DNA from 2 places in the Chromobacterium sp. HL1 genome. Region 2 is predicted to be linked to the other one. Evidence: riboswitches for the same ligand, from Rfam matches in the RefSeq annotation. Region 2 holds a riboswitch; the other holds the start of a gene.
The links. A riboswitch is a leader RNA that binds a small molecule or an ion and turns the genes downstream of it on or off. The one in region 2 is predicted to bind glycine.
Positions count from the first base shown of each region.

Region 1: it holds a riboswitch for glycine, as region 2 does, so the genes downstream of both, AB1Z25_RS07765 (trimeric intracellular cation channel family protein) here and gcvT (glycine cleavage system aminomethyltransferase GcvT) in region 2, are expected to answer to the same signal.

Region 1 covers NZ_CP162399.1:1,658,168-1,673,020, reverse strand. The annotation lists gene AB1Z25_RS07810 (HAD family hydrolase) at 1-735, opposite strand, end outside; gene AB1Z25_RS07805 (dipeptidase) at 984-1,952, opposite strand; gene AB1Z25_RS07800 (sarcosine oxidase subunit gamma) at 2,169-2,861, opposite strand; gene AB1Z25_RS07795 (sarcosine oxidase subunit alpha family protein) at 2,854-5,871, opposite strand; gene AB1Z25_RS07790 (sarcosine oxidase subunit delta) at 5,868-6,164, opposite strand; gene AB1Z25_RS07785 (sarcosine oxidase subunit beta family protein) at 6,176-7,429, opposite strand; gene purU (formyltetrahydrofolate deformylase) at 7,660-8,526, shown strand; gene AB1Z25_RS07775 (DUF3141 domain-containing protein) at 8,621-11,164, shown strand; glycine riboswitch at 11,301-11,387, shown strand; glycine riboswitch at 11,389-11,571, shown strand; gene AB1Z25_RS07770 (hypothetical protein) at 11,615-11,881, opposite strand; gene AB1Z25_RS07765 (trimeric intracellular cation channel family protein) at 11,891-12,505, shown strand; gene AB1Z25_RS07760 (LuxR C-terminal-related transcriptional regulator) at 12,654-13,439, opposite strand; gene AB1Z25_RS07755 (aldehyde dehydrogenase) at 13,605-14,853, shown strand, end outside.
Region 2 covers NZ_CP162399.1:1,008,929-1,023,781, forward strand. The annotation lists gene AB1Z25_RS04820 (chemotaxis protein CheW) at 1-1,549, shown strand, start outside; gene AB1Z25_RS04825 (chemotaxis protein CheW) at 1,568-2,074, shown strand; gene AB1Z25_RS04830 (methyl-accepting chemotaxis protein) at 2,085-4,433, shown strand; gene AB1Z25_RS04835 (CheR family methyltransferase) at 4,454-5,287, shown strand; gene AB1Z25_RS04840 (protein-glutamate methylesterase/protein-glutamine glutaminase) at 5,363-6,436, shown strand; gene cheD (chemoreceptor glutamine deamidase CheD) at 6,433-7,041, shown strand; gene fdxA (ferredoxin FdxA) at 7,145-7,468, opposite strand; gene gluQRS (tRNA glutamyl-Q(34) synthetase GluQRS) at 7,606-8,493, shown strand; gene AB1Z25_RS04860 (amino acid permease) at 8,917-10,257, shown strand; gene AB1Z25_RS04865 (M15 family metallopeptidase) at 10,399-11,151, shown strand; gene AB1Z25_RS04870 (dihydroxyacetone kinase family protein) at 11,195-12,877, opposite strand; glycine riboswitch at 13,123-13,214, shown strand; glycine riboswitch at 13,229-13,325, shown strand; gene gcvT (glycine cleavage system aminomethyltransferase GcvT) at 13,367-14,455, shown strand; gene gcvH (glycine cleavage system protein GcvH) at 14,529-14,853, shown strand, end outside.

The sequences.
Region 1 (14,853 bases), 650 kb from region 2:
TTCCGGCTCATAGCCGCCGCGCTTGATCTGCAAACGCGAGGTGGTCAGCGCGCCGTTCGTTCGGTCTTTCAGCAGCAGATTGACGCCCAGCACGTTCTGCGGCGGCGCCCGGTAGCCGTAGCGCGGATCGCTGGCCACCATGCGCACCAGTTCTTCGCTGGCCGCGGTCATCACGTAGACGGCGATGCCGTTCTCCTGCAGCTTGGTGTACAGCTCGACCATGCCGGTGAACACGCGCGGCGCCGGCACGCTGCCCTCCACCGGCTTGCCCTGATGGAAGTACCTGACCGGCACCGGGGCGCCGCTGGCCATCAGCGCGTCCACCTGGGTCTTGAGTTGGCGCAGCGTCAGTCCGGAAAACACCTGCGCCGCCCAGGGGTAGCAGATCAGTTCGTCTATCTCGCACAGCCGCAGATAGTAGCTGTACAGGCTTTCCGGCCGGTCCGGCTCGTCGCGGAAGGGGATCAGCTTCAGGGACGGGTCCAGCCGTTCGCGGCTCAGCAAGCCCTTGGCCTCCATATAAGGCAGCAGCGCTTCTTCCAGATCGTAGCGATAGCTGGTGTTGTCCATGTCGAACACCGCGTATTCGCCCTTATGGGCATTGGCCTTGATCATGGCGTTCAGCCGTTCCGCGATCTTGGGCGGCCAGTGCTTCAGCTCGGTCTCCGCCGCCGCCGGCTGGGTCCAAAGCGCGGCCGACAACAGCAAAGCCCCCAATACTTTAACTTGCTTCATAAGTCCTCCTGATGTGCTTCGGATGCGGCGGGCCCGCCTTGGAACCTGTTCGAAGTCTGCTGCGCTTCAGCGATACGGCGTTGAAAACCAGCTCAAAATGCTCATGTACCACGTGTACATTCCGCTTTTTCGCTTGTTTTCGCCTTGTCTCGCCCTTGCTCGCGAGACTTTGAACGGCTCTTAAGAAATACCCATGCGCTGTTTGCCGCGAGGAGGCTCAACGCGGGATCAGGGCTGTGGCCGGGGGGCTAAGCCCCCCATACCTCGCCGAACACCCGCAACCAGTTCTCGCCCAGCACTTTGCGGATCTTGCGCTCAGGCCAGCCGGCCCGCTGCATCGCCGCGGTCAGATTGGGCGTTTCGCCTATGGTGCGAATGCCTTCCGGGTTGAGGATGGTGCCGAAATCGGTCAGCCGGCGATACCGGCCTTTGTCGTGGGTGATCCAGTCGAAAAAGCCCTGATCGTAGCCCTGGGTGAAGTCGGTGCCGTAGCCAACGCAGTCTTCGCCCACCAGCGCGATCACGTAATCCATCGCTTCCACGTAGTCGTCCACGGTGGCTTCGATGCCGCGGCGCAGAAAGGGCGGAAACATGGTGACGCCGATGAAGCCGCCGTGATCGGCGATGAAGCGCAGCTCCTCGTCGCTCTTGTTGCGCGGATGCGGCTTGAGGCCCGAGGGCAGGCAATGGGAGTAACAGACCGGCTTTTTCGATTCCAGAACGGCTTCGCGCGAAGTCAGACCGCCCACATGGGACAGGTCCACCATGATGCCGACGCGGTTCATTTCCGCAATGACTTCGCGGCCGAAGCCGGACAGGCCGCCGTCGCGTTCGTAACAGCCGGTGCCGATCAGGTTTTGCGTGTTGTAGCACAGCTGCACCACGCGCACGCCCATGTCGGCGAAGGCTTCGACGGATTCCAGCCTGTCCTCGAAGGCGTGGGCGTTCTGAAAACCCAGGATGACGCCGGTGCGGCCCTCCGCCTTGGCGCGGCGGATATCCTCGACGCCGCGCACCAGGGTCAAAAGGTCGCCGTGCTCGCGGATCAGCCCTTTCATCTCGGCGATATTGTTCACGGTGTCCTGAAAGCCCTCCCACACCGACACGGTGCAATTGGCGGCGCTCAAGCCGCCGCGGCGCATGTCCTCGAACACCGGCCGCGCCCATTTGGCGATGATCAGTCCGTCTATCACCAGCGCGTCTGCGTGCAAATCCATTGCCATCTCCTTCTAGCTTGTCCACGCCTCGGTCCAACTATCCCGCCGCAGCGCCGCGGACTTTGAATAACTTCCAAGAGCCTGTTTACGATCTCGCGAGCTAAGGCGAGACAAGGCGAAAACGAGCGAAAAAGCGGAATGTACTCGTGGTACATGAGCATTTTGAGCTCGGTTTCAACGCCGTATCGCCGACGCGCAGCAGAACGTAAACAGGTTCTAAGAGCTCTCGCTCAGGACCGCCGCCAATGCCGGCCGCGCCAGTTGCGCCCACAGCGGATGGCCGGCGTCTTCCGGCAGCTCGCACACCGCGAAGCCGTAAGGCCGGGCCGCGCGCCGCAACAGCAGCCAGACGTAGTCGGCAAAGCTGCGGCGGCAGACCACGAACACGCCGTCGCCGTCCAGGCGCAGCACTTGAACCGCGGCCTTGCCCAGCAAGGTGCCGACGCCCTGGCCGGGACGCAGCGCTTCGAAATCGTAGCCGCCCAGATGGCGCAGCACGGCCAGGTGCGGCTCGCCGCACAGGTAGACGGCGGTGAAGCCGCCGCTGACGTCCAGCGCCTGGGCGAACAGGCGCTGCTCGGCGAAGCCCCGCTCCAGCGCCGGCAGCCAGCCGGCCAGGCGCTGGCGGCGGCTGATCAGCAGCCATTCGTCCGGCGACAGCCACAGCAGCGCGCCGCCCTCCCCCTGGCTCAAGGTCTTGGGCCGGCGCGGCGGCTCCAGCCCGGTGATCCGCGCCGTCAGCTCGAAAAACCCGGCCTCGGCGCCGTCGCCGCGCAGCAGCGCGTAGCCCAGATTGGGCGCTTCATTGCCCCAGACGCGGCCGTCGGCGCGGCGCGCTTCGGCCGCTTCCGGCAAATCCAGATGCCGCAAGGGCGATTCCAGCACAGGCTTGAATGTGGATTCAGACATGCTGACGCTCTCCTTCCTTGTCGACGAAGACCGCGGACGCCACCCGCGCCGGCGCGCTATGGCCCTGCCACCACACGTGCACGGTGTCGCCTTCGCGGCGGACGCCGTCCTTCAACACCGCCATGGCGATGGAGCGGCCCAGGCATTCGCTGTGGTAGCTGGAGGTGACATGGCCCTGCATCGCCGCCGGCGCGACGTCCTTGCCGTCGTTGAGGATTTGCGCGCCTTCCGGCAACACCAGCCGCGGGTCCTCCGTCAGCAGGCCCACCAACTGTTTGCGGCCCGCTCCGGCGGTGTCGGCGCGCAGCAAGGAGCGGCGGCCGAGGAAGCTGAACGGCTTTTTCATGCCCACCGCCCAGCCCATGGCCAGATCGTTGGGGCTCATCGAGCCGTCGCTGTCCTGGCCGACGATGATGAAGCCCTTCTCGGCGCGCAAGACGTGCATGGCCTCGGTGCCGTAGGGCGTGATGCCGAACTCGGCCCCGGCCCGCATCGCCTCCTCCCACAGATAACGGCCGTAGCCGGCGTCCACATTGATCTCGTAAGCCAGTTCGCCGGAGAAACTGATGCGGAACACCCGCGCCGGCACGCCGGCCACGGTGCCGACGCGGCCCTCCATGAACCGGAAGGCCTGAGGGTCGAGATCAATATCCGTGCACAGCTTGCGCAGCACCTCCCGGCTTTGCGGGCCCACCAGCGCCGTGGTGGCCCAGTGATCGGTGATGGAGCTGAAGCGCACCTTGAGTTCCGGCCATTCGGTCTGGTGCCAGCGCTCCAGCCAGCTGTAAACCCGGGCCGCGCCGCCGGTGGTGGTGGTCATGTGGAAATGGTCGTCCGCCAGGCAGGCGGTGACGCCGTCGTCCATCACCATGCCGTTTTCGTCCAGCATCAGCCCGTAGCGGCATTTGCCCGGCTCCAGCTTGCTCCAGGCGTTGCTGTAGACGCGGCCCAGAAACTCGCGCGCGTCCGGGCCGCGCACATCGATCTTGCCCAGGGTGGAGGCGTCCATCACCGCCACCCCCTGGCGGGCGGCGCGGCATTCGCGGCGCACCGCCGCGTGCAGGTCCTCGCCCGGTAGCGGGAAATACCAGGGCCGCAGCCACTGCCCCACCAGCTCGTATTCGGCGCCGCGCGCGGTATGGCTGTCGTGCATGGCGGTGTAGCGGCGCGGGTCGAAAGTTTCTCCGACATGGGCGCCGGCCAGCGCGCCGAAGCTGACCGGGGTGTAGGCCGGCCGGTAGGTGGTGGTGCCCACCTCGGCGATGGGCTTGCCCAGCGCCTCGGCGGCGATGGCGAAGCCGTTGACGTTGGACAGCTTGCCCTGATCGGTGCCGAAGCCCAGCGCGGTGTAGCGCTTGACGTGCTCGATGGAGCGGTAGTTTTCGCGCACCGCCAGATGGATGTCGGCGGCGGCCACGTCGTTCTGGAAATCGACGAAGGCCTTGGCGCCGACGCCTTCGCGCCGCCCGTCCGGCAAGCGGAAGATTTCACGCGGCGCGGCCACCTCCTCCGCCTCCACCCGCGGCGCGGCGCCCAGACCGCGCTGGCTTCCCCAGCCAAGCTGGGCCAGCATGGCTGCATGGCATTGGGCCAGGGCCTCGCCCAGCTCCCAGCGCCCGGTGACCGCGCCCACGCAGACGACGCCGGGCCGGCCCGCGTCCGGGCAAACGAAGGACAGACGGTCCGGACGCCACAGCGGACGGCCGCCGTTGTGGCAGAACAGATGCACGGTGGCGCTGAGCCCGCCGGAGGAGAGCACGCCGTCCAGCTCCAGCCGCGGCCCCTTGCCGGCCACGCTCCGGCCATCCGCGGCCAGCTTCACCAAGTCCGCGCCGCTGACGCCGGCGCCGCCGTTCACCCGGGCGATGCCGTAACCGGCCAGCAGTTCCACGCCGGCATTCTGCGCGGCGCGGCTGCGCCAGGCCGCCGCGCCGGCTGGGCGAGCATCGGCCAGCGTCACCGCCGCCCCGGCCAAGGCCAGCTCCAGCGCCGCGTCGTAGGCGGCGTCGTTCTGGGTCTGCAGCAGCAGCCGGCGCCCCACCGCCACGCCGTAACGGTTCAAATAACTGTGGCCGGCGGCGGCGGTCATCACCCCGGGCAGATCGTTGTTGCCGAACACCAGCGGCCGTTCGATGGCGCCGCTTGCCAAGACCAGTTGGCCCGCGCGTATCTTGTGCAGGCGCTGGCGCGGCCGGGCCGGATCGCGCTCCGACGGCGGCAGGTGGTCCTGCAACAACTCCACCGCCAAGGCCAGATTGCCCTCATGCAAGGCGAAGACGGTGGCGCGCGGCAAGCGCTGGACATTGGGCAGCGCCGCCAGCTCCTGCAAGCGCTGCTGCGTCCATTCCATCGCCTCCAGGCCGTCGATGCGCAGCCGGCGCTCGCTCAGCAGCCAGCCGCCCATCTCCGCCTGTTCGTCCAGCAGCAGCGTTTTCAGGCCGGCGCGCCCCGCCAGCGTGGCCGCCCACAAGCCGGCCGCGCCGCCGCCCACCACCAGCAGGTCCACGTGGTGGTGCAGATGATCGTAATGCTCCGGGTCCGGCAGCCGCGGCGCTTGGCCGTAACCGGCGGCTTCGCGGATGCGGCGCTCGTAAAACGGCCAGGCCCCCGCCGGCTGCATGAAGGTCTTGTAATAAAAGCCCGGCGGCATGAAACGCTCCAGCCGGCCCAGCGCGCCCTTGAGCCGCATGCCCCAGGACGCGTCCCCCAAGCCGCTGAAGGCCTGCAAGCCTTGGTACAGCTCCACCTGGGTGGCTTTGAGATCCGGCGTGCTCAAGGCGCCGCTTTCCAGCTGGATCAAGGCGTTGGGCTCTTCCGCGCCAAAACCGACGATGCCGCGCGGCCGGCCGTACTTGAAGCTGCGGCCCAATAGCCGCACGCCGTTGGCCAGCAGCGCCGAGGCCAGGGTGTCGCCGGCGAAGCCGTGATAGGCCGCGCGGTCCAGGGTAAAGGCCAGCGGCCGATTGCGGTCGATGCGCTCGCCGGGACGATGGATGCGATAGCCGCTCACGTCTGATCCTCCTGCAAATAACGGGCCTTGCCCTCGGCCAGCGTCCAGCTGCCGGCGATCTCGTAGCTGACGGTGTGACGCCGGACGGCGAACACCTTGCGGCAGCCGGCGGCGTGCTGCCATTGCTCCCAATGCCAGCCGCGCGGGTTCTTGCGGCAGAACAGGTAATCGCCCCAGGCCTCGTCGTCCACCTGCTCCGGCGCCGCCGGGCGGACGATGAAGGCCTCCCCGGCGTAGTCGAACTCCTCCTCTTCCCTCGCCTCCCCGCAATGCGGGCAATGAATCAGCAGCATCGGCGTCTCCCTCAATGCGCCACGGCGGCGGCGCCGTGTTCGTCTATCAAGCGGCCGGAGGCGAAGCGCTCCAGCGAAAAAGCCGCGTTCAGCGGATGCGGCTGGTCATGAGCGATGGTGTGGGCGAATACGTGGCCGGAACCCGGCGTGGCCTTGAAGCCGCCGGTGCCCCAGCCACAGTTGAAATACAGGCCCTGGATCCGGGTCTTGCCGATGATGGGGCAGGCGTCCGGCGACACGTCCACGATGCCGCCCCACTGCCGGTTCATCCGCAGCCGCGAGAAGGACGGAAACAGCTCGACGATGGCCGCCGCCGTGTGCTCGATCACATGCGGGCTGCCGCGCTGGCCGTAGCCCAGATAGCTGTCTATGCCCGCGCCTATCACCAGTTCGCCCTTGTCCGACTGGCTGATGTAGCCGTGCACCGCGCCGGACATCACCACCGTGTCCAGGCAGGGTTTCAGCGATTCGGACACAAAGGCCTGCAAGGGGTGGCTTTCCAGCGGCAGCCGCAAGCCGGCCATCCGCGCCAGCGTGGAACTGTTGCCGGCGGCCACGCAGCCCACCTTGTCGGCGCGGATCTCGCCGCGCCCGGTTCGCACCCCGCGCACCCGGCCGCCCTCGATCAACAAGCCGGTCACCTCGCATTCCTCGATGATGTCCACGCCCAATTCGCTGGCGGCGCGGGCGAAGCCCCAGGCCACCGCGTCATGGCGCGCCACCCCGCCGCGCGGCTGATAGCTGGCGCCCAGGATCGGATAGCGGACGTCGCCGCCGATGGCGATCAAGGGCACCCGCTCCTTGATCTCGCGCGGGGACAACACCTCGGCGTCCACGCCGTTGAGCAGGTTGGCGTTGACCCGGCGCTCGATGTCGCGCATGTCCTGCAGGCTGTGGCCCAGGTTCATCACTCCGCGCTGGCTGAACATCACATTGAAGTTCAACTCCTGGGACAGGCCCTCCCACAGCTTGAGCGCGTGCTCGTACAGCTGCGAAGACTCGTCCCACAGATAGTTGGAGCGGATGATGGTGGTGTTGCGCGCGGTGTTGCCGCCGCCCAGATAGCCTTTTTCCAGCACCGCCACCTTGCGGACGCCGTACATGCTGGCCAGGTAATAGGCGGTAGCCAGGCCGTGGCCGCCGCCGCCGACGATGATGACGTCGTAGCTGCTTTCCGGCTGCGGACTGCGCCAGGCCGGCTGCCAGCCCTGGTGATGCCCAAGCCCGTGCCGGATCAGGCTCCACAGCGAATATCGGTTTGCCATCTGCGCTCCCGCCGCCGGGCCGCCATGGGCCCGCGCCGCTGCTGTCGAGGTTGAGGAAGGCCTCATTCTCAGGGCGACGCCGCCGGCGCATTTGGCTGGAAAGGACGGCCTCTTGCCCGCACGCGACACGGCGATGTCCAAAATCCACGCAAAGCGGACGCATGGCGGACAGCGCGCGCGCGGGACAAGGCCTAGATTGGCCCGTGCCGCCCCACAAACAGGACACGCCAATGACCTCAGATGCCCCCTCCTACGTGCTCAGCTTCGCCTGCCGCAGCGCCTCCGGCCAGGTGGCCGGCTTCTCCGCCTTGCTGGAACAGCAAGGCTGCTATATCGATGAACTGGCGGTGTTCGACGACGCCCGCAGCCGGCGCTTCTTCGTGCGCTGCGTCTTCCACCCGGAGCGGCCGGACTTCGCCCCGGAACGGCTGGCCGACGGCATGGCGCGGATGAGCGGCCACTATCAAGACCTGCAATGGCGGCTGCACGACCGGCGCCAGCGCGCGCGGGTGCTGATCATGGTGTCCAAACTGGACCACTGCCTGAACGATTTGCTCTATCGCCAGAAGATGGGCGATCTGGACATGACGGTGGCCGCCGTCGTCTCCAATCACCGCGACCTCGCCCCCATCGCCGAGGCCTACGGCCTGCCCTTCCACCACCTGCCGCTCACCCCGGACAACAAGCCGCGCCAGGAAGCCGCGCTGCTGGCGCTGATGGAGGACAGCCGGGCGGAACTGCTGGTGCTGGCCCGCTATATGCAGGTGCTCTCCAGCGCCGCCGCCGCAAAACTGGCCGGCCGCGCCATCAATATCCATCACTCCTTCCTGCCCGGCTTCAAGGGGGCGCGGCCGTATCAGCAGGCGCACGAGCGCGGCGTCAAACTGATAGGCGCCACCGCCCACTACATCACCGACGATCTGGACGAAGGCCCGATCATCGAACAAGTGGTGGAACGGGTGGACCACGCCTACAGCCCGGAGCAATTGCAGGCCGCCGGCCGCGACATGGAGTGCCAGGCGCTGGCGCGCGCGGTGCGCAGCCACTTGGAGCGGCGCGTCTTCATCACCGAGCGGCGCACTGTGGTGTTGCGCTGACAGTTGTTCGCCTGGCAGGAACTTTGTCTATTGCAACGCAACAAAAGCAGGGTACAGTAGCCAGTTATCCGTCATACCAACCAAGAGGTGCCGTATGTGGTCGCAAACAGCCGTCTGGTCCAAGCTCTTCTCCTCCAACCCGGTCGCCGACTACTGGCGCGACGCCTGCGAGCGCAGCATCCTCTACTGGGACGTGCTGCATGACCGCGGCGCGGACTATCTGCAACACGTGCAAAGCGGCAAGCCGCCGGTCTTGGTGTTCGACTACAAAATCATCCTGGACGGCCGCAGCCTGCCGGACCCGGCCAACTACGCGCTGGCCGCCATCCTGCCGCCGGCCGGCTGCCCGGCCACCAATCCGGCGCTGCGCCCCTTCGTGGTGATAGACCCGCGCGCCGGCCATGGCCCCGGCATCGGCGGCTTCAAGATGGACAGCGAAATCGGCATCGCGCTGCAACAGGGCCACCCCTGCTACTTCATCATGTTCTTCCCCCAGCCGGTGCCCAGCCAGACCATAGAAAGCGTCAGCCGCGCCGAATACGTCTTCCTCGGCAAGGTCAGGGAACTGCACCCGGACAGCGACGGCAAGCCCTTCGTCATCGGCAACTGCCAGGGCGGCTGGGCGCTGGCCATGCTGGCCTCGGTGGCGCCGGAGCTGTGCGGCCCCATCCTGCTGGCCGGCACCCCGCTGTCCTACTGGGCCGGCATCACCGGCAAATACCCGATGCGCTACTCCGGCGGCATGCTGGGCGGCACCTGGACCGCCTCCCTGGCCGGCGATCTGGGCAACGGCAAGTTCGACGGCGCCCACCTGGTCAACAACTTTGAAAAGCTGGACCCGGCCAACACCCTGTGGAAGAAGCCCTACAATCTGTACGCCAAGGTGGACACCGAGCGCGAACGCTATCTGGGCTTTGAACGCTGGTGGGGCGGCCACTACCTGCTGAACAAGCAGGAAATGGAATGGATCTCCCAGCAGCTGTTTGTGGGCAACCACCTGGTGGAAGGCAAGATCGTCAGCAGCGACCAGCACCGCGTGGACATGCGCAACATTCGCTCCCCCATCATCGTGTTCGCCTCCTGGGGCGACAACATCACCCCGCCGCAGCAAGCGCTGAACTGGATACCGGACCTGTACGACAACGCGGAAGACATCCGCGACAACGAACAAACCATCATTTACTGCCTGCACAACAAGGTGGGCCACCTGGGCATCTTCGTCTCCGCCGGCATCGCCAACCGCGAACACAGCGAGTTCGCCAGCGCGCTGGACCTGATCGACGTGCTGGCCCCCGGCCTGTACGAGGCCGTCATCGAGGACGTGGCGCCCAACACCCCCGGCCAGGAATACATCAAGGGCCGCTACATCATCCGTTTCGAAGCCCGCGAAGTGGCCGACATCCTGGCGCTGGACGACGGCCGCGAAGACGAACGCGCCTTTGAAGCGGTGCGCCGCGTCTCCGAAATCAACCAGGGCATTTACAACCGCTTCGTTTCCCCGGCCGTGCGCGCCGTCAGCAACGAAGCCAGCGCCCAATGGCTGCGCCAGCTCAACCCGGCGCGGCTGGAACGCACGCTGATCTCCCCGCTCAATCCCTGGCTCGGCTGGCTCAAACCCGCCGCGGAATACGTGCGCGCCCACCGCCAGCCGGTGAGTGCGGACAACCCCTTGTGGCGGTTGCAAGAACAGTGGTCCGGCTGGATGACGCAAAGCCTGGACCGCTACCGCGACCTGCGCGACGCCGCCACCGAACACTGCTTCAAAGCCGTGTACGAATCCCCGTGGCTGGCCTCCGTCGTGGGCGTGCAGCCCGCGCGCGAAGCCCGCGCCGCCCGCTGCGACAGCTGGAACAAACAGGAAAGGCTGCAACTCAAGCGCCAGGTGCTGGACCCCGCTTACGAAAGCGGCTCCCTGGCCGACGGCTTCGTGCGCTTGCTCACCTATGTGGCGATTGGCCGCGGCATCATAGACGAGCGCCCGTTCAACGCCATCCGCCGCATCATGCGCGACATCCGCCACGAATACCCGCTGACCCTGATGGAGCTGAAAGACATCGCCCGCAAACAGGTTTTCCTGGTGCGGCTGGACGAAGCCCGCGCGCTGGCCGGCCTGCCCAAGCTGCTGCCGGAAGAACACCGCCGCCGCCAGGCCTGGCAGCTGGCGCATGAACTGCTGGCGCTCAGCGGCGACATCGCCCCGGAACAACAGCTCAGGCTGGACCAAGCGGCCCACGCGCTGCAACTGGACACGCGCGCGCCGGCGGCGCCGGCCATCCTGCCGCCCGCCGAGCCGGCCATAGCGGCAGCCTCAACCGTTCCCGCCGCGGCCCCCGCCGCCAAGGCCAGCGCGCCCGCCAAGAAAGCGGCGCCGCCGCGCAAGCCGGCCGCCAAAGCCCCGTCCAAGCCCACCGCCGGCAAGCCCAGCGCCGCTGCCGCCAAACCCGCTCCGGCCGCCAAACCCGCCAGCAGCAAACCGGCCGCGGCCAAGCCGGCGCCCGGCAAGCCCCCGGCGGCCAAAACCGCCAAAGCGCCAGCGGGCAAAGCCAGCGTGGTCAAAGCCCCCGCAGCCCAAACCCCGGCCGCGCGCAAACCCGCCGCCGGCAAGGACGCGGCCAAGCCCAAAACGCCGAGCAACTAAGCATCAGCCAGCGCAAAAGCGCCCGGACAGCCAAACCGCCGTCCGGGCGTTTTCATGTTGATATCGCACTGCAACATTTTTGCCTCGCCCCATGTATACAGTCGTTGACTGAACAATACAGCAAACGCTAATATCCTTGCCTGCTGCGGGAGAGAGGGGCATGCGCCCCCGCCGAAGACGCAAACTCCCATAATCGCTCAGGCAACAGTACCGCAGCCCATGGATACCAGCCGATTGGAGAGAGGCCCTAAGCGCCCGTTCATCATCTGCTACGCTTCAGCCAGAGCGCGTCGGATGATGTGACCGGCCCTTAGCCGCCCACCGAAGGGGCAAGTGACACCCGGCAAGGCCCGCACACAGGCCGCGCCCGTCATCTAACTCTCAGGTAAAAGGACAAGGGGAGAGGCAATGCCGGCAGCGCCGCGCCCATGCGCGGCCCGCCGGCCGTGCTCAGAACGTGCTCACGATCTCGCGAGCAAGGACGAGACAAGGCGAAAACAGCTGAGAAAGCGGAATGTACTCGTGGTACATGAGCATTTCGAAGCGGGTTTCAACGCCGTATCGTCGCAGCGCAGCAGATCGTGCACCAGCTCTCAAGGAAAACCCGTGTTCGAAACTCTTGCCCAGGCTGCGCGCCACCTGGCATGGCCCGCCCATTGCCAACCCATTTTCCCACCCGGCTTCGCCGCTCACCTCGGCGCCAGCCTGTTTGACCATTGCAACTACATGCTTACCCTGATCTATCTGATCGCCATCACCGCGGAAGCGATGACCGGCGCGTTGGCGGCCGGCCGCCGCAATATGGACATCTTCGGCGTTACCGTCATCGCCTTCCTCACCGCCCTGGGCGGCGGCACCGTGCGCGACATCGTGCTGGGCCGCTACCCGATAGGCTGGACCCAACACCCGGAATACGTCGGCCTGGTCATCGCCGGCGGCCTGGCCGCCGTGTTCGTGGCCCGCTATATGAAACGCCTGAGCCGCGTCTTCCTGGTGCTGGACGCGCTGGGCCTGATCGCCTTCACCATCATAGGCTGCGGCGTGGCCCAGTCCATGGACTACCACCCGGTGGTGGTGGTGATGGCCGGCATGATCACCGGCATTGCCGGCGGCATCCTGCGCGACGTGCTGTGCAACCGCGTGCCGGTGGTCTTCCGCCAGGAGCTGTACGCCAGCGTCTCCTTCGCCGTGGCCCTGCTCTACCTGGGCCTGATAAAGCTGGGCGTGCCGCACGATCTCAATGTGCTGGCCAGCTTCGCCGTCGGCCTCGCCATCCGCCTGGCCGCCATCTGGCGCGAATGGCGGCTGCCGGTGTTCATGTATCGGCACGACCTGCACTGACTAAGAGCCGCTAACAAAACCGCGCAGCGTACCTGAGCCAAGGCGCGCCGACGCAGGCAGTACAAGTCGTACGATAAGGAGGCGCAACGCAGGATCAGGGGTTTTGTTAGCGGGTCTAAGCGCCTCTGTTTACCGCTGCGCTGCGGCATCAGGCTTGAATCCCCGCCAGCAGCAGAAACAAGGCCGCCTGACTGGACACGCCCAGCTTGGCGTACAGATGGCGGCGGTGCACCTTGGCGGTTTCCAGCGAAATGCCCAGCTCGCGCGCCACGCCCTTGGTGGAGTGGCCGCCGAGTATCAGCAGCGCCACCTCCACCTCCCGCTTGGTCAACGGCGAGGAGCCCTGCGCGCGCAGCGCCTCCTCCAGCTGTCGGCGGCTCTGCCTGCCCGCGTTAGCCGCCGGCTGGCGCAGCCCTTCGTCCATACGCGCGGCCAGCCGCGACAAGGGCAGCAACCAGGGCGCGAACAGATTACAAACGCCCAGTTCCTGCTCGCTGAAGCGGCGTTTGCTGCCCAGCGACAGGGACAGCACGCCCTCCGGCAACACTTGCAGAAACTGGATTTCATCCGCCACCACATTGCGCGAAAAGTAACGGCGAAAGTACTCCGTCTCCCGGAAACGGTCCGGCGCCACCTCGTCCAGCCGGTACACGCCGGCGGCCGGGCGCTTCAGCGCAAAACCGTAAAACGGGTCCAGCAGATACAGGCCGCGCCGGTAGTCGGCGAACAAATCGTCGGCGGCGTAATTGGCCGCGTGATCCGCCAGCACCCACGGCGGCGCCTCCTGGCGAAACAGCACCGCCACCCAGGTATCGAAACTCAGGCGTTCCCGTAGAAACGCGGCCAACCCTTGCCAAAAGGCCGCGTTGTCGACGCCGTCCAACAAGCGCCCCAATTGCTGGTGAAACACCAGATCCGCCACATTCAGCTGCATGCCAGCTACCCCGATCAGGTTAGTCCCGCCTTCCGCTCTAACGCTTTCGCGTGATGTCCGCCGCCAAGGCGACTGACTAGTATGGCTCCAGCCTGCGCGACAAGACCAGCCGTGATGTGAGCGCTTCCCCCACCCCGTCGCGCCGCCTGAACAGGAGTGATCGCCATGCCCATGCAGGATCTGGCCTACTGGCAAGGCCGCGCCGCCGATTTGCGCCCGCCTTGCCTCGCCTTCATCAACGGCCGCTTCGTGCCCGCCGCCGACCGGCGCACCTTCACCGACACCAGCCCCATCCATGGCCGGCCCCTGGCCGAGATCGCCCGCTGCGGCGAGGCCGATGTCGAGCGAGCGGCGCGGGCCGCCCGCGCCAGCTTCGAATCCGGCCTCTGGTCGCGCTGTCACCCGCGCCAGCGCAAGACCGTGCTGCAAAAACTGGCGGTGCTGATCCGCCGGCATGGCGACGAACTGGCGCTGCTGGACTGCCTGGACATCGGCAAGCCCATTGCCGATGCGCTCCATATCGATGTGCCGGGCGCCGCCGGCGTGTTCGACTGGTACGCCGAAGCCGCCGACAAGCTGTACGGCGAGGCCGCCCCCGGCGCCGACGACGCGCTGGCCCTGATCACCCGGGAACCGCTGGGCGTGGCGGCGGCGGTGATCCCGTGGAATTTCCCGCTGGACATGGCCGCGTGGAAGCTGGCGCCGGCGCTGATGGCCGGCAATAGCGTGATCCTGAAGCCGGCCGAGCAATCCCCGCTGTCGGCCTTACGCCTGGCCCAACTGGCCCAAGAGGCCGGCCTGCCGGACGGCGTGCTCAACGTCTTGCCGGGCTACGGCGATGAGGTGGGGCGGCCGCTGGGCCTGCACCCGGACGTGGATTGCCTGAGCTTCACCGGCTCCAGCGAAGTGGGCAAAGCCTTTCTGCGCTACGCGGCGGACTCCAATATGAAAAGAGTGGCGCTGGAGTGCGGCGGCAAAAGCCCCAATCTGGTGTTCGACGACTGCGACCTGGACGCCGCCGCCCGGCGCGCCGCCTTCGGCGTTTTCTTCAATCAGGGCCAGGTGTGCTCGGCCAACTCGCGGCTCTTGCTGCAACGCTCCATTCAAGACGTCTTCCTGGAACGCCTGCTGCGCGAGGCGGCCGCGCTGCAACCGGGCAACCCGCTGGATCCGGCCACCCGCAGCGGCTGCATCGTCGACGCCCGCCAGGCGGAGCGCATCATAGCCCACATCGACCAAGCCCGCCGCCAAGGCGCCCGCCTGCTGTGCGGCGGCGAGCGCTTCAGCCTGGACGGCGGCGACTGCTACATCCGCCCCACCGTCTTCACCGATGTCCGCCCGGACATGGCGCTGGCGCGCGAGGAAGTCTTCGGCCCGGTGTTGGCGGTGATGCCCTTCGACAGCGAAGCCGAGG
Region 2 (14,853 bases):
CGATATCGACGCCTTGCTGGAGTCTCTGGCCGAGCACGGGGACTTGAGCGTGGTGCAGCACGGCGAGGACGCCGACAAGCTGCCCTGGGTGGCGGTGTTCACCTCGCCGCTGGACGCCGCCGAGGTGGCGGAGTCGCTGGCCTTCGCCTTGCCGCAGGACAGCTTCCGCATCAATGTCGATCATGGGGTGGAGGAGGAGGGCAGCTTCGGGCTGTTTCTCGAGGCGGCGCCGGAGCCGGACGCTTCGGTCTGGCTGGAGGGCGACGGCTTCGGCCTGTTCGAGCCGCCGCCTGCCGAGACGGCGCCGCAGGACGAGGCGCCGGCCTTGGACCCCGACGCGGCCAAGCCGGCGGCGCGCGGCGGCGCGGTGGGCGAGAATTCGATCCGGGTCAATATCGACAAGGTGGATTTGCTGCTCAACCTGGTGGGGGAGCTGGTGATCACCCAGTCCATGCTGACGCAGTCCGGCGCGGGTCTGGACCCGGTGGCGCACGAGCGCCTGCTAGGCGGCATCGGCGCCTTGCAGCGCAACGCGCGGGAATTGCAGGAGGCGGTGATGTCCATCCGGATGACGCCGATCGCCTTCGTGTTCAACCGCTTCCCGCGCGTGGTGCGCGATCTGGCCGGCCGTCTGGGCAAGAAGGTGGAGCTCACGATGATGGGCGAGGGCACCGAGCTGGACAAGGGCTTCATCGAGAAGCTGTCCGATCCGCTGACTCACCTGGTGCGCAATAGCCTGGACCACGGCATCGAGGCCCCGGAAGCGCGGCAGGCGGCCGGCAAGGACCCGGTGGGACGGCTGACGCTGCGCGCCTTCCATCAGGGCAGCAATATCGTCATCGAAGTCAGCGATGATGGCGCCGGACTGAACCGGGAGCGGATTCTGTCCAAGGCGCGGCAAGGCGGTTTGGCGGCGCCGGCCTCGCTTTGCGACGCCGAGGTGTGGAATCTGATTTTCGAAGCCGGCTTCTCCACCGCCGCCGAGGTGACCGAAGTGTCCGGCCGCGGCGTGGGCATGGACGTGGTCAAGCGCAACATTCAGAGCATGGGCGGCCGGGTGGAGATCGACTCCATGGCCGGCATCGGCACCACCATCAGCATTCATCTGCCGCTGACGCTGGCGATCATGGACGGCATGTCGGTGCGCATCGGCGCGGAAACCTATGTGATGCCCTTGGGCGCGGTATTGGAGTCCTTGCAGCCGGCGCCGAGCGAAATCAAGACAGTGGCCGCTCGCGGCCAGGTGGTGGCCATCCGCGGCGAGTACCTGCCGATTGTGCCGCTGGGCCGGTTTTTCTCCATTCCGGACGCGAGGCGGACGCCGAGCGAGGCCATTCTGGTGATCGTGGAGGCCGGCAATAGCCGGCTGGCGCTGCTGGTGGACGACCTGATCGGCCAGCAGCAGTTCGTGGTGAAGAATCTGGAAACCAATTACCGCAAGGTGGACGGCATTTCCGGCGCCACGATCCTGGGCGACGGTCAGGTGGCCATGATCTTGGACATTGCCGCGATTGCGCGGCACAACCAGCGTATGGCGCTGGACGCATGAAACAACAAGGATAAAGAAATGGTGGCGGAACGGGATGGTCCGGGCCTGGCGCAGAGACGCTCGGGCAATGAGCTGCTGGTGTTCACGCTGGGGACGGAAGAATACGGCATCGATATTTTGAAGGTGCAGGAGATCCGCGGTTACGACGCGGTGACCCGCATCGCCAACGCGCCGGACTTCATCAAGGGCGTGGTCAATCTGCGCGGCCATATCGTGCCCATCGTGGATTTGCGCCTGAAGTTCGGCATAGGCGAACCGGTGTACAACGCGTTCACCGTGGTGATCGTGCTGAATGTGTGCGGGCGGGTCATCGGCGCGGTGGTGGACGGCGTGTCGGACGTGATTCAGCTGGAGAGCGACGCGCTGCGCGCCGCGCCGGAGTTTGGCGCGGCGGTGGACACCGCCTATATCGAAGGACTGGGCACGCTGGACGAGCGCATGATCATCGTGGTCGATATCGAGAGGCTGATGGGCAGCGAGGAAATGGCGTTGACTGACGCCGCGGCTCGAGTGCAAGCGAATTAGGGGGCGAAGCATGAACAATATGAAAGTGATCCATAGACTGATCCTGGGCTTCGGTCTGCTGATCCTGTTGCTGGCGGTGGCGATGACGCTGGCGGTCAGACAGCTGCAGGGACTGGCCGATGATCTGGTCAATATTTCCGGCGTGCATATCCCGCAGGTCAGCGCCGCGCACAAGATCGCCGCCAATGTCGACCTGGCGTCTCGGGACGTGCGCAATCTGCTGCTGAGCAAGGATGCCCAACTGATCAAGGAGTTCAACCAGCAGATCGACGAGAGCCTGGCCAATCTGACGCAGCGGATGACGGCTTTGGAGCCGAATGTCGGCAGCGCCGGGCGGCCGCTTTTCGAGGCGATGCGCTCCGACGAGGCCAGTTTCCGCTCCGAGCTGAACGTGTTCCGGCGCATGCAGGCGCAGGGGCGCGATGTGCAGGCCCGCGATTATCTGTTCGTCACCCTGCGCGACACCCAGCTCAAATACATGGCTTCGATCGACCGCTACATCGCGTTTGAAGAGAACCTGATGCGCAAGGCGGGACAGGACGCCAGCGACAACTCCCGGCAGGCCTACAAACTGCTGTTCGCCTTTACTCTGCTGGCCCTGCTCATCGGCGTCGGCTTCGGCGTCTTCATCATCCGCTCGCTGATGCGCCAACTGGGCGGGGAGCCGGCGGAACTGGTCAAAGTGATGCGGGAGTTGACCGAAGGCCAGGTGCGCTCCGAAATCAAGGTCAAACCGGGCGACCAGCACAGCCTGTTCGCGTCGATGAGCTTGCTGGCCGAGAAGGCGATCGAGAACATCCGGGTGCGCAACGCGCTGGACAACGCCTCCACCAATGTGATGATCGCCGACAACGAGCGCAACATCATCTACACCAATCACAGCGTGCTGGAGATGATGCGTCGCGCCGAGGCCGATCTGCGCAAGGCCTTGCCCAATTTCGACGCGCGCGCGCTGCTGGGCGCCAATATGGATGTTTTCCACAGCAATCCGGCGCATCAACGCGATCTGTTGGCCAATCTGAGCGCCACTTATCGCGCGCAGATCAATATAGGCACGCGCATTTTCGGCCTGGTGGCCAATCCGGTGTTCGGCACCGACGGTTCCCGTTTGGGTACGGTGGTGGAATGGAAGGACCGTACCGGGGAGGTGGAGATAGAGAAAGAGGTGGCCAGCATCATCTCCGCCGCCGCGGCCGGCGATTTCGACCGGCGCATCAATCTGGAAGGCAAGGACGGCTTTTTCCGCCAGCTGGGCGAAAGCGTCAACCAATTGCTGGCGGTGACCAGCCAGGGCCTGGGCGATATCGCCACCGTGCTGGCGGCTCTGGCCAAGGGCGATCTTACCCATGCGATCAAGGGCGATTACCAGGGCTTGTTCAGCCAGTTGCAGAACGATACCAATACCACGGTGGTGCGTTTGAAGGAAATAGTGTCCAACATCAAGGAGTCCACCGACGCGATCAACACCGCCGCGCGCGAGATCGCCTCCGGCAACGCCAATCTGTCCAGCCGCACCGAGCAGCAAGCCGCCAGCCTGGAGGAAACCGCTTCCAGCATGGAGGAAATCACCAGCACGGTGCGGCAGAACGCGGAGAACGCCAAGAAGGCCAATACGCTGGCCACCGGCGCCTCCGACATCGCCGCGCGCGGCGGCAAGGTGGTGGGCGACGTGGTGGCCACCATGAACGAGATCAACGATAGCGCGCGCAAGATCGTCGACATCATCAGCGTGATAGACGGCATCGCCTTCCAGACCAATATCCTGGCGCTCAACGCCGCGGTGGAGGCGGCGCGGGCCGGCGAGCAAGGGCGCGGCTTCGCCGTGGTGGCCAGCGAGGTGCGCAATCTGGCGCAGCGCTCCGCCGCCGCCGCCAAGGAGATCAAGGGATTGATCGGCAACTCGGTGGCCAAGGTCGAGTCCGGCTCCAAGCTGGTGGACGAGGCCGGCAGCACCATGGACGAGATCGTGATCTCCATCCGCCGCGTCGCCGACATCATGAGCGATATCTCCGCCGCGTCGATCGAGCAGAGCTCGGGCATTGAACAGGTCAATCTGGCGGTGACGCAGATGGACGAGAACACACAGAAGAACGCCGCGCTGGTGGAACAGGCCGCGGCGGCGGCGGAGTCGCTGGAAGAGCAGGCGCGCTATCTGGACGACGCGGTGCAGGTGTTCAAGTTGGGAGAACATGGCCCGCGTCTGCGGCAAGCGCCGACGCGCGTCGCGTCGGCTGCGGAGCCGGCCGCCCATGCCGGCGGCGTCAATCCGGCGCCAGCTAAGCCGGCGGGCAAGATCGTGGTGCCGGCGCGGCTGCATCCGCAGGTGGACCTGAGCGACGGCGAGTGGGAGGAGTTTTGAGGCACAGGTCCGGAGGGGCCGTGTTGGCGGGCTTGGAATTGGACATCACGTTCACGCCCGAGGATTTCCGCCGCATCCGCGACATGGTGTACCAGCGGGTCGGCATCGCCCTCAACGACAGCAAGACGCATATGGCCTACGCGCGCTTGGCCAAGCGGGTGCGGGCTTTGAGCCTGAAAAGCTTCGCCGAGTATCTGGACCGCTTGGATCAGGACGCCTTGTCGGAGGAATGGCAGAATTTCATCAACGCGCTGACCACCAATCTGACCTCGTTTTTTCGGGAGCCGCATCATTTCGACATGCTGCGCGCCCACGCCGAGCGCTGGCGCAAGCGCGGCCGGCCGTACCGGGTCTGGAGCGCGGCGTCCTCGACCGGCGAGGAGCCTTACTCCATCGCCATCACCATGGCGGAGTTGACGGAGAGCTTGCGGCCCTTCCCCTGCGAGTTGCTGGCGTCCGACATCGATACCCATGTGCTGCAACAGGCGATGCGCGGCGTGTATCTGCGCGAGCGCGTCAGCCAGTTGCCGGAGCCGCAGTTGCGCCGTTTTTTCGACAAGGGCGTAGGCGCCAATGAGGGCAAGGTGCGCCTGAAGAAACGCGTGCGCGAGGCGATGACGTTTTTCCAGATGAATCTGGTGGCAGAGGAATGGCCGCCGCTGGGGGAGTTCGACGTCATTTTCTGTCGCAATGTGCTGATCTATTTTGATAAGCCGACGCAGGCGGCCATACTCAATCATATGGCGCGGCATCTGGCTCCGGACGGGCTGCTGCTGCTGGGGCATTCGGAAAACATCCTGCACCTGAGCGACGCCTTCGTCCCCTGCGGCAAGACCAGCTACCGGCTGGCCTGATCAGGCGTTCCGTGCGTCCGGCCGTCGCGCTGCGGCGCGAGTTTATGAGCCTTGTTTATCGATCCGGGAGCGTGGATGGCGCTGGAAAAGAAAATTCGGGTAATCGTGGTGGACGACTCGGCCCTGATCCGCAATCTGCTGACCTCCATCATCGACGAAGCGCCGGACATGGAAGTGGTGGCCACCGCCTCCGATCCGCTGATCGCGCGCGAGCGCATCCGCGCGCTGGATCCGGACGTGATCACGCTGGACGTTGAAATGCCGCGGATGGACGGCCTGGAGTTCCTGCGCCGGCTGATGCGGCTGCGGCCGACGCCGGTGCTGATGATCTCCTCGCTGACGCAGCAGGGTTCGGAGGCGACGCTGACGGCGCTGGAGCTGGGCGCCATCGACTTTCTGTCCAAGCCGGCGCACGATATCGCCAGGCGCATGGGCGATTACGCTGATGAGATCCGGGACAAGATACGGGCCGCGGCCGCGGCCAGGGTGCGGGCGCCGCATCGTTTTCATCGCCCGGCCGATGTTCCGCCACCGGCGCCGCCCTTGGGCACCGGCGCGCAGCAGGCGATGTTGTTCATCGGCGCCTCCACCGGCGGCACCGAGGCGATCCGCGCGCTGCTGAGCGGCCTGCCCGCGACATGCCCGCCCATCTTGGTGGTGCAGCATATGCCCGAGCATTTCACCGCCAGTTTCGCCGCGCGCTTGAATGCCAGCTGTCCGATGCGGGTGAAGGAGGCGGAGGCGGGCGAGCCGGTGCGGCAGGGCGTGGCCTATATCGCGCCGGGCGATTGGCATATGCGGGTGCAGGCCGCCGCGGACGGTTTTCGCATCGAATTGGATCAGAGCGACAAGGTGAACCGGCACCGGCCGTCGGTGGACGCGCTGTTCGACTCCGCCGCGCGCTGCCTGGGCAAGCGCGCCATCGGCGTGATCCTGACCGGCATGGGGCGGGACGGCGCGGACGGCCTGCGCAGGATGCGCGACGCCGGCGCGGTCACCTTCGGTCAGAACGAGGCCAGTTGCGTGGTGTACGGCATGCCGCGGGAAGCGATGAAGGCCGGCGGCGTGCAACAGGAGTGGCCGCTGGACGCGCTGCCCTCCAAAATCATGGCCTGCCTGTACGGCAAGGCGGAAAAGGCGATGTTATGAAGAACGGCGCGGTGCATTTCAGCAGCCATTCGTATTTCGACAAGCATTTTCAAAGCCAGGCGGTGAAGGTGTTTCCCGGCGGCTTCTACGTCACCGGCCAGCCGCAGCTGCTGGTGACCTTGTTGGGCTCCTGCGTGGCCGTATGCATGCTGGACCGGACAGCCAATGTGGCCGGCATGAACCATTTCCTGTTGCCCGAGGGCAGCATCGAGGTGGGCGAGGGCGCGTCCGCCGCCCGTTTCGGCGTGCACGCGATGGAGTTGATGATTACCGAAATGCAGAAACTGGGCGCGATGCGCCATCGGATGGAAGCCAAGGTCTTCGGCGGCGGCAATGTGCTGGAGGGCATGTCGGTGATGAATGTGGGCGAGCGCAATCGCCGCTTCATCCACGGCTACCTGGATGCGGAAAGGATTCCCATTCTGGCCGAGGACCTGCTGGGCGACTGCGCGCGCAAAGTGTATTTCTTCACCGACAGCGGCAAGGTGCTGGTCAAGAAGCTCAAGCGCAGCCGCAGCCTGATCAGCGAGGAGACCCGCTATCGTCAGCAGGTGATGCAGCCGGAGGTGGCCGGCAAGTCCGGCGATATCGAGCTGTTTATCTGATGCGGCTCAACGTCCGCCGCGCGTCGTGAGACGCAATGCGCTTGCCTTCCTCGTTTCCAAGCGTTTCGCCCGGTCTCGCGCTTAGCGAGACCGGGCGAGCTTCTCAGCGCTCCAGGTGTTGCAGCTTGCCTTCGACCTCCGCCCAGTCCTCATGGTCCGGCAGCGGGTCCTTCTTCTCCGTGATGGTGGGCCAGAGCCTGGACAATTCGGCGTTGAGCGCGACGAAACCCTCTTGTCCCGGCGGAACGTCGTCTTCCGCGTAGATCGCGTTCACCGGGCATTCCGCCACGCATAGCGTGCAATCGATGCATTCCTCGGGGTCGATCGCCAGAAAATTGGGGCCTTCGTGAAAGCAGTCCACCGGGCAGACATCGACGCAATCGGTGTATTTGCATTTGATGCAGGCATCGGTTACAACGTAGGCCATGTTCAGCTCCTTGGTCGTCGAAAGCCGGCCGGCGCCGTTTGGCGCGGCGGCGGGGCGATGATTCGAGCGTATCAGTCAACATTATTAGCCAGAAATTCCCTTCACAACGCATTGCCGCCGTAAATTTCCTATCCGTCATGAACTCTTCTCGCTATCGCGGGCGTTTTGCCCCCAGTCCCACCGGCTTGCTGCACGCCGGCTCCTTGTGCACCGCCGTCGGCAGTTATCTGGAGGCGCGCGCGCGCGGCGGCGAGTGGCTGCTGCGGATGGAGGATCTGGACCCGCCGCGCGAGGTGGCCGGGGCCGCCGACGCCATCCTGCGCACGCTGGACGCCTATGGCTTCGAATGGGACGGCGAAGTGGTGTATCAAAGCCGTCGCCACGAGCTGTACCGTCAGGCGCTGGAGCAGTTGATCGCCTCCGGCCACGCCTATCCGTGCAATTGCACGCGCAAGGAGATCGCCAAGACCGCGCGGCGCGGCCTGGACGGTTACGTCTATCCCGGCCATTGCCGGCGGCGGCGTCCGGAAGAAGGTGGCCGCGCCTGGCGCTTGCGGGCGGCGCCCGGCGACACCGTGGTGGCGGACCGGCTGCAAGGGCCCTACCGTCAGAATCTGACGGCCGACATCGGCGATTTCGTCTTGCTGCGCGCGGACGGCTTTTGGGCCTATCAATTGGCCGTGGTGGTGGACGACGCGGAACAAGGGGTGAACGATGTGGTGCGCGGCGCCGACCTGCTGGTGTCCACGCCGCGTCAAGTGGCGGTGCAGCAGGCGCTGGGCGTGGCGACGCCGGGTTATTGTCATCTGCCGGTGCTGGTCAACGCCGCGGGGGAGAAGCTGTCCAAGCAGACGCTGGCGCCGGCGGTGGCGGCCGAGGATGCCGCCGCGGCCTTGCGCCTGGCCTTAAGCCGCCTGGGGCATGTTCCGCCGGAGGAGTGCGGCGGCCTGGCCGAGTTGTGGCAGTGGGCGCGAGCGCATTGGTCGCTGGCGCGCGTGCCGGTCGGACCGGTGTTTGCCGGCTGAATTGCGCCGTTTTATGCCAAAATTATGCGTTTGACGTCTTTTTTTCCATCCCGGCTGGCCTATATTGGCATCTGCGCACGCGCTTGTTGCGCATCATCGGCCGCGGCAAGCGGGTCGCCATCGTCTTCTCCTTGATATGCGGAAAATGCGACATGTTTTTATGTCGAATTTGTGTTCTAATGCCGCCTTTTTTTCATGCGCGCGCACTGGCGCAAAGTCCCGCTTCAGTTGACTCCGGTCAAGCGGTTTGAAGAAAGCATGCCCAGCTTGCGGGCGAGGCCCTCTATCATGGGCGCTTTTTCAGCCGTATCAGTCTGAATGCGAACGGAACTGGCCAGGCCAATTCCGCCGGCGCCATCGCATGAACGTAAACATGCGCGCGCGGCGCGCCCGTCAATCGGCAGGCCCGATGGAGACCAAGCCTTGAGCAATACCAATTTAGACAGCAAGACCAAGACCCGGGCGCTGGGCGTATGGATGTGCACCGCCTTGGTGGTGGGCAATATGATCGGCTCCGGCGTGTTCCTGCTGCCCGCGTCGCTGGCGCCGTTCGGCGGCGTGTCGATGATAGGCTGGCTGCTCACCGCCGCCGGCGCGATCTGCCTGGCCTTGGTGTTCGCCCGGCTGGCGGCCATCCTGCCCAAGGAAGGCGGGCCGTACGCCTATATTCACGAAGCCTTCGGCGGTTTCGCCGGCTTCTGGATCGCCTGGGGCTACTGGATTGCGCTGTGGGCCGGCAATGCGGCCCTGGCGGTGGCCGCCACCAGCTATATGCAGGTATTCGTTCCGGCGCTGGGCCACAATAATGTGTTGGCCGGCGTGTTCGCCATCAGCCTGATCTGGATCGTCACCTGGATCAACAGCCGCGGCGCGCGCAGTTCCGGCCTGGTGGCGGTGACGACCACCTTGCTCAAGCTGTTGCCGCTGGCCGCCGTCACCTTCATCGGCTTTTTCCACATGCAGCCGGACAATATCGTGTTCAACCCTCACGACAAGCCGCTGCTCAGTTCGGTGTCCGCCACCATGGCGCTGACCTTGTGGGCCTTCCTGGGGCTGGAATCGGCGTCGGTGCCGGCAGGCGACGTGATCGAGCCGGAAAAAAACATTCCGCGCGCCACGGTGCTGGGCACTCTGATCGCCACCGTGCTCTACATCCTGTCCACGGTGGCCTTGATGGGCTTGATGCCGCCGGCGATGCTGGCCGCCTCCCAGGCGCCCTTCGCCGACGCCGCCCGGCTGATGTGGGGCGATTGGGGCTATTATCTGGTGGGTTTCGGCGCCATCGTGTCCTGCTTCGGCGCGCTCAACGGCTGGAGCCTGATGCAGGCGCACGTGCCGGCCGCGGCCGCGCAGGACGGCCTGTTTCCCCGTCGTTTCGCCCAGATGAACCGCGAAGGCGTGCCTATTTTCGGCCTGCTGCTGTCCAGCGGGCTGGTGACGGTGCTGATGGCGATGAAGTACGCCGGCGGCGACGGCGGCGTCAAGATTTTCGAGTTCATCATTCTGCTGGCCACCGCCACCACTTTGCTGCCCTACGCCTTTTGCTCGATGGCCTTGCTCGCCATCATGCTGATGCGCCCCCAGCAGTTCCAGCGCAAGGACTTCCTGGCGCCGCTGTGCTTCGCTGGCGTGGGTTTCGCCTATTCGGTCTGGGCCTTGTACGGCTCCGGCGCCGACATCGTGATGTGGGGCATGATTCTGCTGCTGCTGGGCTTGCCGGTCTATGTCTGGCAGGTGAAGGAGCGTTACGCCGATCCTTCATGAAGGAGAGGCGGTGTCGGATCCCAAACGCGGCTCAAGCCGCGTTTTCTTTTTGCGCAAGCCTATCGTCATGAGTCAACGGGCTTGCCTATGCCGCCGGCTGGTGGCCTACTAGGGCGCTTTGCTTTCAGACCGGGAGTTGCCATGAGGATAAGCGCCGCCGATCACGCGCTCGTCGCCATCGATTTCACCTATCCGCTGCCGGACGCGCAGACGCTGGCGCGGATGCGGGCGGAGAACGCGCCCTGCGCGCTTGAGCGCGCGGACGGCCTGTTTCCGGAAAACAGCTATTACCGCGCCGGCCGCAAAGGCTGCGCCGAAGGCATGTCGGCGCGGTCCTTTGTCGCGCGCCGCTTGCGCGAGACGGCGGCGCGGCTGGCACCGGAGTACGGTTTGCTGCTGTTCGACGCCTACCGCAGCCGCGAAACCCAGGCGGATCTGTTTCAGATGGTGCTGGACGATGTGCGCGCCGCGCACCCGGACTGGGACGCGGCGGCGGTGGAGCGGCAGGCGCGACTGTTCGCCGCCCACCCGGACGACACCGCCCGTTTCGCGGTGTTGCCGCACAATTCCGGCGGCGCCGTGGACCTGGCGATCTGCCGGATGGACACGGGCGAGATCTGCGATTTCGGCACGGCCTTCGACGCGGCGGAGCCGGCGTCGCGCACCGATTTCTTCGAAGCGCCGCATGATCCGGCCCTGGGTTTTTCCTCCGAGCGCTGGCTGACGGTGCGTCACAATCGCCGCGTCTTGTTCAATCTGATGAAGCAGGCCGGTTTCAGCAATTATGCCGAGGAATGGTGGCATTACGATCTGGGCGACTGCCTGTGGGGGCAGGCGCTGGGCGTGGATTGGATCTATCCGTCGATGGAGGCCGAGCCGGAGAGGCCGGCCTGATCGCCAGGGCCGCCGCGCGGGCGCGGCGGCCCATGGCCTGGCGCTAGCCGGTCAGCGCCTTCAACCAGACCAGCGCGGCGCTGGCGCCCGCGTCCGGCACGCCCAGCGCCCGTTCGCCCAGATAGCTGGCCCGGCCCAGGCGCGGCCGCATGGAGGCGGTTGCCGCGCAGCCGCGCTCCGCCGCTGTCAGCGCCGAACGCCAGGCCGTCTCCGGAGCCTGTCCGGCGTCCAGGGCGGAGGCGAAAGCGTCGGCGGCGGGGGACAAGGCGTCCAGCATGGTGCGGTCGCCCACTTGCGCGCCGCCCAGTTCCGCGACGGCGGCGACGCCGTCCAGAAAGGCGGCCGCCCAGTCCTTCGGGGTGGGCGGGGTCGTCGTGTCCAGCCGCCGCGCCGCGCGCAGCAGGGCGGTGGAGTAGAAGGGCCCGGAGCTGCCGGCAATGGCCTGGCGCAAGGCCTGGCCGACCGCGCGCAGCGCCGTGGCGGGGTCGCTCCAGGCGCTGTCGGGCAAGGCCCGGATCGCGGCCGCGCCGCGCTGCATGCTGACGCCCAGATCGCCGTCCCCGGCCGTGCCGTCCAGTTCGGTCAACAGCGGCTCGGCGGCGTCCAGCGCGTCGGCCGCGGCCCAGGCCGCGGCGCGCAAACGGGGATCGGCCGCGGCGGCCGAGGGCGTGAAAGCGTCGCGGGGCGGCGCGGCGCGCAGCTGGCGTTGCGCCGGCAGACGGCCTGAGCCGGGCCAGGCCGGCGCCAGGGTGGTTTGATCCAGCCAGTTGAGGCGCTGATCGTCCAGCGCCATCAGGGACAAGGAGCAGCCGGGCATTTCCAGCGCGGTCATGAAGTTGCCGCTCCAGGCGCGTTCCACCTGTAGGCCGCGCAGGCGCAGATGCGCCAGCGCGGCGCGGGCGACGATGGCCAGCTCCATCGGCGGCGTGCCGCCCAGGCCGTTGACCAGCAGCGCCACCCTGTGTCCCGAACGCCAGCCGCGGTCTTGCAAGATGGCGTCCAGCAGCGTCGCGCACAAATCGGCGGCCGATGGCGTCGCCACGCGGCGCACGCCGGCTTCGCCGTGTATGCCCAGGCCCAGTTCCGCCTCCCCGCTGTCCAGTTGAAAGCCCGGGCGGCCGGTGGCCGGCACCGTGCAGGCGCCCAGGCCCACGCCCATGGTGGCCACCTGTTCCGCAGCCTGCCGCGCCGCGGCGGCGACCTCGGCCAGGCCGGCGCCGGAGGCGGCCGCCGCGCCGGCGATCTTGTGCACCAGCACCGTGCCGGCGATGCCGCGCCTGCGCGCCGGCTCCACGGTGTCGCGAAGCGCCACGTCGTCGGCCACCACCACGCTGTCGACGGCGATGCCCTCGGCGCGGGCCAGTTCCGCCGCCAGGCCGAAGTTGAGCCGGTCGCCGGTGTAGTTCTTGACGATGAGCAGCACGCCCTTGGGGCCGGCGACGGCGCGGATCGCCGCCAGCACGGTGTCTACGCTGGGCGAGGTGAACACGTCGCCCACCGCGGCGGCGTCCAGCATGCCGTGGCCGATGTAGCCGGCGTGGGCCGGTTCGTGGCCGCTGCCGCCGCCGGAAATCAGCGCCACCTTGTCGCGCAGGCCGCCGGCGGGAAGGTCCGCCCGCAGCAAGACGTTTTCTTCCTCGAGCAGCGCCAGGCCGGGCAGGGTGTCGGCCAGGCCCTCCAGCATCTCCCGCGCCACATGGCGCGGATCGTTGATCAGTTTTCGCATCGCGGTTTCCTTTCCAGATCGGATAGAGATCGTGCTTGGTCAAGATGGATGTCATCTTACGATCAGCACCGGCGCAATGGGGCGGTCATCTATTTTTTGATCGATAAGGAAATGAAATATGTTCGTAATCGATCTTAAACGAAGCAATGCCGGTTCAATGTTTTGCGGTTTCGAATATTTTAAGTCATTGTTTAAGTTGAAGATAAACACGGCTTGCCAAGCCCCGGTCCAGCAACCATAATCTGGCTCGTCATGCAGGAGAGAGTGGCCGTCCGCGCCACCGCCGAAGGCGCAAGCGCACCCGCAATCGCTCAGGCAAAAGGACTGCATCATCGGACTGGCCGCAGCCAGTTCGCCGAATCTGGAGAGCGGCATCCGCGGATGCCCACCGAAGGGGCTAACGGCCGCAAGGCCGGAAAATCTCAGGTGCAGGGACAGAGGGGTGTAGGGAATAGAGCAACACTACACGCTTTTGCTAAGGACGCACCGATGACGGCCCCGAAACGCACCCCCCTGTTTGAATCCCATATCGCCGCCGGCGCCAAGATGGTCGATTTCGCCGGCTGGGAAATGCCCATCCATTACGGCTCCCAACTCAAGGAACATGAGATCGTGCGCAGCGACGCCGGCATGTTCGACGTTTCCCATATGACGGTGCTGGACATCAGCGGCCCGGACGCCAAAGTCTGGCTGCAGCGCTTGATCGCCAACGACGTGGCCAAGCTCGGCTTCGAAGGCAAGGCGCTGTATTCCGGCATGCTCACCCCCGACGGCACCGTGGTGGACGATCTGATCGTCTATCTGACCTCCTACGGCTACCGCATGGTGATCAACGCCGGCACCACCGACAAGGACCTGGCCTGGATGGAAGGGCGCAAGGCGGATTTCGACGTGGACATCAAGGTGCGCCGCGATCTGTCCATCCTGGCGGTGCAAGGCCCGCAGGCCATCGCCAAGGTCTGCGCGGTCAAGCCCGAGCTCGCCGACGTCATCCAGGCCTTGAAGCCCTTCCAAGGCCAGCCCGCCGGCGATTGGTTCTACGCCCGCACCGGCTACACCGGCGAAGACGGCCTGGAAGTGATGCTGCCCGGCGTCGAGGCCGCGGCCTTTTTCCAGCAACTGCAGGCCGCCGGCGTGGCGCCGATAGGCCTGGGCGCGCGCGACACCCTGCGCCTGGAAGCCGGCATGAATCTCTACGGCCACGATATGGATGAAACCGTTTCCCCGCTGGAGGCCGGCATGGGCTGGACCATCGCCTGGGAACCGGCGGAGCGCGATTTCATCGGCCGCAAGGCGCTGGAGGCGCAGAAAGCCGCCGGCCTGAAAACCAGGCAAGTGGGCCTGGTGCTGGAAGGCCGCGGCGTGCTGCGCGAAGGCCTGAAAGTGGTGGTGGAAGGCGTAGGCGAGGGCGTGATCACCAGCGGCACCTTCTCGCCCACCCTCAAACACTCCATCGCGATCGCGCGCGTGCCGGCCGGCACCGGCGATACGGCGCTGGTGGACCTGCGCGGAACCTTGACCGAGGTGCGCGTGGTCAAAATGCCGTTCGTGCGCAACGGCAAAAAAGTTTTCGCCTGAGCGGCGTGCTTGGGCAGGCCGCGCGACGCGGCCGGGAATATCGTTTAAGACCTGGATTTGACTGGAGACACTCATGAGCAACATCCCCGCCGAACTCAAATACGTTGAAAGCCACGAATGGCTGCGCCTGGAAGCCGACGGCTCCGTGACCGTGGGCATTACCGAGCACGCGCAGGAACTGCTGGGCGACATCGTTTTCGTCGAATTGCCGAAAGTGGGCGCCAAGCTCGCCAAGGAAGAGCAGGCCGGCGTGGTGGAGTCGGTGAAAGCCGCTTCCGACATCTACTGTCCGATTGCCGGCGAAGTGCTGGCCATCAACGAGGAACTGGAAGCCGAACCGGAACTGGCCAACGGCGAGCCCTACGGCGCCGGCTGGTTCTTCAAGATCAAGCCGGCGG